One region of the Ruminococcus sp. AM26-12LB genome, then DNA from elsewhere that is predicted to be linked to it. Evidence: predicted binding sites of a transcription regulator. Region 1 holds the regulator's gene; the other holds the start of a gene.

Region 1 (3,197 bases):
CTGTCCATCTGTTTTCAGATCCGTTTCCTGATAGGAATTCTGATCAAAATCAGCAGCTGTGACATTATCAACGGTTTTGGTTTCGTAGCCATCTGTAGAATACAGGATGATCCCGTCTGTCTGCGCACGGCGGATATTTGGATCACTGGAAACTATAGTTGTAACTGTGGCTTCCTCTCCATCTTCAGACGTCGTGCTTGCAGAAGAAGCTCCCGAACTGTCTGAAGCATACTGAAGGATGCTTCCATTGAGCTGATATTTAAAACTATAGGCACTGTTGAATTTGCTGGGATCAAATCCTTTGGAAAAGCTTTGCATATTACTGCGTATATCCGCCAGTTCCTCTCTGCTCAGAGAGGTTACATTGTCTGCAGATCTTGAACTGTTCAGGCTGTAGACAGCACCGTTGGCATTGATCTTGGTACCTTCCCTTGCGTAATATGTAACGTAACCGCCCGCATCTGCCTGCACTACGTTCTCTGTCATGATCGCCAGCCCTGTGTATGTCTCATTCATGGATAACGGACCGGAGGGAACCTGATAAGATTCCATATGAGAAGCTGTAAGATAAAGAATCACACTAAAGATCATATAGATAAAAATTGCTCCGAACATTACAGTTCCAATGTTCAGACCAAAAATTTTACGAAGCTTTGCTAAGAATCCCGGAGTTTTTCCGGAATGTACTTTATTATCCGGCAAATGAATGCCTCCTTTACATCGTTCATCTCTTAAAGTTCGTTTTATTGTAACATTTTATTTAAATGAATACAAGCTTTAAAACGTGCGAACATACTTTCCGAATATCCGTTTGCCATTTTTTCAAAAGTATGTTATACTATTCAAAATATAATTTCGTGATGCTGTCATATTATGGTCGACAGCAGATAAAATCAACCCAGGGAGGTAAGTACACATGACATATGGCAGAATCAGTAAAAAGCAGCAGGAAATACTGGATTATATGAAAAATGAGATCCTTAACAGAGGTTTTCCGCCCTCCGTCCGTGAAATCTGTGAAGCAGTAAACCTGAAATCCACATCTTCCGTTCACTCCCATCTGGAAGCTCTGGAAAAAAACGGATATATCCGCAGAGATGCCACCAAGCCCCGTGCGATCGAGATCATTGATGATAATTTCAATCTGGTCCGCCGCGAGGTTGTCAATGTTCCTCTTGTAGGCACTGTTGCTGCCGGACAGCCGATCCTGGCAGTGGAAAATATCGATGCTTACTTTCCGATCCCGGCTGAATATATGCCCAATGAACAAAGTTTCATGCTGACTGTCAAAGGCGACAGTATGATCAATGCAGGTATTTTTGATGGAGATCAGGTTCTTGTAAAGCAGCAGGCAACAGCAGAAAACGGCGACATGGTAGTTGCTCTGATCGATGATTCTGCAACAGTTAAGACTTTCTACAAAGAAAATGGTTATTATCGACTTCAGCCGGAGAACGACAATATGGAACCGATCATCATCACCGGTAATCTGCAGATCCTCGGCAAAGTATTTGGTGTATTTCGTTTCTTTTCATGAAAATATAAACAACAGATCCCACCCAATGTAATGTGATTTAAAAAGAGAGATATCTTTAAGGTAGCTGTACAGCCCCACAAAGATATCTCTCTTTTCTTTTTCAACAGAAAACTTCTGCTTTTTGATTTCTTCTTATTTAGTTCACATAATATTTTTACAGTAAACTAATATAACAAATTTTACTCATTCTCACCAAGAAATTCTTCCGCATCAAGAATCTTGCCGTCTCTCCAAATCCTCTCAAGATCGTAGAAAAGTCTGTTTTCCTCATCAAAGATATGGATGATCATATCACCGTAATCCATGAGGACCCAGCTGGAGTTTCTGGTTCCCTCGATCTGTTTTGCTTCATATCCGGCACGGCCAAGCATTTCATCTGCATTGTCAACCATTGCCTGTACCTGATTCTGGTTGGAAGCACTTGCAATCACAAAATAATCTGCGATCACGGAAACCTCATGGATATCAATAATCTTGATATCCTTTGCTTTTTTATCATCCAGTGCCTTGCAGGCGATCCGGACCATCTCTTTTTCGATACTCATAGAATTTTAATCCTCCTGTCTGTTGGCTGCATCCTGCATTTTTCTGTCATGGAGTTCTTTATAATAAACATAAGCATCCCTAGTCGTACTGTCGATTTCCTTGGGATTTTCCTCCAGATATTCCAGTGTATCCTTTAAAATCTCATACATACACTCATCCAGATCTTCAAAAGCAATCTTTCGCACCTTCGCAAGATTCGGAGCTTTGTCACGCATTGGTTCAATATAGTCTGAAATATATACGATCTTCTCAAGAAGGCTCATTCCCGGTCTTCCTGTTGTATGATAAGTGATCGCTGTCAGGATCTCTTCGTCTTTAATATCATATTTACTGCTGGCCACATAAGCCCCCAGTTTGGCATGAAGAAGAAACGGATGATCCTTTTCAAAATCTGATACCGGAATATCATGCTGGCTGCACAGCTTCAGTTTCTTTTTATTAGGAATACACTTTGCACTGTCATGAAGAAGTCCTGCAGCCTGTGCATCCTCCAGATCATAATCATAAACCATGGCAAGCGCAGCACAAGTGTACATAACCCCCATTGTATGCTCAAATCTGGCCTCATCCAGATATTTGGAAAGTTTCTTTTTTATCTTGATAAAATCATATTTTCCCATCTGAATCATTTCCTTTATAGATATCGTTTTTCTCAATATAGGAAATCACAGGCTTGGGAACATAATAGCGGAGACTCTGCCCGCTTTCATGCCAGGAACGGAGCAGCTCACTGGAAACATCAATATTCATGGTATCCAGTCGAATAAAATTCCCGTTATACTTCTGTGACAGAAGTTGCATCTGCTGATCAAGTTCCTTCAATGGAGTATGATCTCTGGTTGCCACTACCAGTACTGCTTCCTGACAAATGCGTTCCGGTTCCATCCAGGTATCAAAATTAAAAAGCGAATCTGCACCGATGATAAAATAATACTCTGTGTCCGGATTCGCTTTATTCAGCTGTTCCAGAGTCCGGTAAGTATACGTATAGCCTTCCTCATGCATCTCGATCAGAGACAGCTCAAAGTGAGGATTATCCTCTATGGCAAGACGGACCATTTCCGCACGCTGTTCATCAGTCGCTCTGCCCTTACGGTTCCGTTTATGAGGTGGA
Region 2 (3,197 bases), on a different contig from region 1:
AGAAGGCATTTATGAGTGTCCTGAAGCTGGATGATAAATAGGAGATGACTTTTTGAAAAAAAATATAAAAAAACTGTTTCTGGCAGCAGGACTTCTGGCTATGACAGGAGCTCTGCTTACCGGATGTGGTTCAAAGAAGAAAAATGCAGAAGAGGAAAGTGTGATCAAAATCAGTACAGCGCCGGAACCGACTGCCACTCCTGATCCGAAAACTGTAGATCCGGATGCAGTGACGAGCAATGGAAATCTGACAATGGTCAATGAGTACCTGGCAGAAAACGGCAGCGAGGCATTGGGGATCGATGGCGTGACACCGACACCGGCTGCTTCAGACGGAAGTACGGATAATGCGGATAGTGCCGGTGAAGATACAAGCTCCGATGAGGATAATGATACATCAGGTAGTGGTGGAGAGGAAGGAGCCATGGATGGAGAATGAGGCGAAAAAACCGCTGGAGCTCTATATCCATATTCCGTTTTGTGTAAAAAAATGCGATTACTGTGATTTCCTTTCCGGACCTGCCGGAAAAGAGAGGCAGCGTGAATATTTCCAGGCTCTGGAAAGGGAGATTGCCGCTGTTCCGGATTTTTCGGACAGGGAGATCACCACAGTTTTTATCGGCGGAGGAACACCTTCCGTGCCGGATCCGTCTCTTGTTGGAGAGATGCTGGATCAGATCAGAAATAAGTTTTTTGTGGCCCCGGATGCTGAGATCACCATCGAAGCAAATCCGGGGACTTTATATAAAGAAAAACTTCAGATATATCTGGAACACGGGATCAACCGACTGAGTCTGGGGCTTCAGTCCCCGCAGAATCGGGAATTAAAGATCCTTGGAAGGATCCATACGTGGGAAGAGTTTCAGGAGAGCTTTTTTATGGCAAGGGATGCAGGCTTTTCCAACATCAATATCGATCTGATGAGTGCCATTCCGGAACAGACCTATGCAGACTGGGAAAAAAATCTCCGCACGGTGGCAGGGCTTTCGCCGGAACATATTTCCGCCTACAGTCTGATCATTGAGGAAGGCACTCCTTTCGGGGAGAGAAAGCTGAAATTGCCGGATGAGGATACGGAGTACCGTATGTATGAGAATACGGCAGGGATCCTGGAGGAATATGGGTTTCATCAGTACGAGATCTCCAATTATGCGAAAGGCGGGCGGGAATGCCGCCATAATAAGGGATACTGGCAGAGGATCGATTATCTGGGACTGGGACTTGGGGCGTCTTCACTTCTGGATCATATGCGTTTTTCCAATACTGCGGATATGAAGGAATATATTGGAAACAGTGCGTTTCCGGATAAGATCCGCCAGAATATGGAAAGCCTTACAGAGGCAGATGAGATGGCTGAGTTTATGTTTCTGGGGCTTCGGATGACAGAGGGCGTTTCAATGGAAGCGTTTGCGGAATATTTCGGAAAAAATATGGAAAACGTTTACGGAGAGGTCCTGAAAAAACATCTGGAGATCGGAATGCTGGAACAAAAAGGAGACAGGATATATCTTTCGAGAAAGGGAATCCATGTGAGCAATGGAGTGATGGCGGATTTTCTGCTGTAGAAAAATTTGTCGATTTTTTTACCTTGACGAACGAATGTTCTGGCAGTATACTGATAAAAAATCAGAAGTTTTACAGCGGAATAAGAGAGGTAGATTCTGCTGTTGAGAAGAATACCGGAGTATTTTTTATGACCGGACAGAGTAGGAGGCTTTCATGTCAGCAGAAGCAAACGATAAGAAGCGTTTTATCAGGATACGCGGAGCCAATGAGAATAATCTTAAGAATCTTAGCGTCGATATTCCCAGAGACCAGTTTGTGGTACTTACCGGACTCAGCGGCTCCGGTAAGTCATCTCTTGCATTTGATACCATTTATGCAGAGGGACAGAGACGTTATATGGAGTCACTTTCTTCCTATGCGAGGCAGTTCCTGGGACAGATGGAGAAACCGGATGTGGAGAGTATCGAGGGCCTTCCGCCGGCAATCTCCATTGATCAGAAGTCAACGAACCGGAATCCCCGTTCTACAGTGGGTACGGTAACGGAGATCTACGATTATTTCCGACTTCTGTATGCCCGTGTGGGAATCCCGCACTGTCCCAAATGTGGAAGGGAAATCCGCAAACAGACGGTAGATCAGATGGTGGATCAGATCATGACGCTTCCGGAACGCCAGAAGATCCAGCTTCTTGCACCGGTAGTGCGGGGCCGCAAGGGAACCCATGTTAAACTTCTGGATCAGGCCAGAAGAAGCGGATATGTGAGAGTGCAGATCGACGGAAATCTCTATGAGCTTTCTGAGGAGATCAAGCTGGATAAGAATATCAAACATAACATTGAGATCGTTGTGGATCGACTTATTGTGAAACCGGGAATAGAGAAGCGTCTTTCCGATTCCATTGAAACCGTGCTGGATTTGGCGGATGGCCTGCTGGTAGTAGACACTATGGACGGGAAGCTTCTGAATTTCAGTCAGAGTTTTTCCTGTCCGGATTGCGGCATCAGCATTGATGAGATCGAACCCAGGAGCTTTTCCTTTAATAATCCATTTGGTGCCTGCCCGCAGTGTCTGGGTCTTGGATATAAGATGGAATTTGATATCGATCTGATGATCCCGGATAAGAAACTGAGTATCAATGAAGGGGCTATCGCTGTTCTCGGATGGCAGTCCTGTACCACGCAGGGAAGCTTTTCCAGAGCGATCCTGGATGCCCTGGCAAGGGAATATGAATTTTCTCTGGATACACCTTTCTGCGAGTATCCGAAGAAGGTCCAGGATATCCTCATCCATGGTACCGGCGGTCATTCTGTGAAGGTTTATTATAAAGGACAGCGGGGAGAGGGCGTTTACGATGTGGCGTTCCCGGGACTGATCCGCAATGTGGAGCAGAGATACCGTGAAACCGGTTCCGAGGCTATGAAGCAGGAATACGAGAGCTTTATGCGGATTACTCCGTGCACCACATGTAAGGGACAGAGGCTGAAGAAGGAGTCCCTGGCAGTGACCGTGGCGGATAAGAATATTTATGAAGTGACCAATATGCCGGTACAGAAGCTGCAGGGCTTTCTCCGCGATCTGAAGCTTTCAAAGCAGCAGGAGCTTATTGGAAGGCAGATCCTGAAGGAAATCCGCGCCAGGGTTGGATTTCTGGCAGAGGTTGGCCTGGAGTATCTTTCACTTGGAAGAGCTAC

What was found. The regulator LexA, encoded in region 1, represses DNA repair genes until DNA is damaged. The targets are predictions, from matches to a motif close to CNAACANNTGTTNG.
Region 2: a site for LexA is predicted at 1,593-1,606, ahead of uvrA (excinuclease ABC subunit UvrA). Genes of this name have one in related genera too.

What each region holds. Positions count from the first base shown of each region.
Region 1 covers NZ_QUJX01000006.1:103,317-106,513, reverse strand. The annotation lists gene DW694_RS06020 (HlyD family efflux transporter periplasmic adaptor subunit) at 1-702, opposite strand, end outside; gene lexA (transcriptional repressor LexA) at 917-1,537, shown strand; gene rsfS (ribosome silencing factor) at 1,717-2,082, opposite strand; gene yqeK (bis(5'-nucleosyl)-tetraphosphatase (symmetrical) YqeK) at 2,089-2,703, opposite strand; gene nadD (nicotinate-nucleotide adenylyltransferase) at 2,690-3,197, opposite strand, start outside.
Region 2 covers NZ_QUJX01000011.1:78,428-81,624, reverse strand. The annotation lists gene lepA (translation elongation factor 4) at 1-41, shown strand, start outside; gene DW694_RS09725 (hypothetical protein) at 53-439, shown strand; gene hemW (radical SAM family heme chaperone HemW) at 429-1,565, shown strand; gene uvrA (excinuclease ABC subunit UvrA) at 1,720-3,197, shown strand, end outside.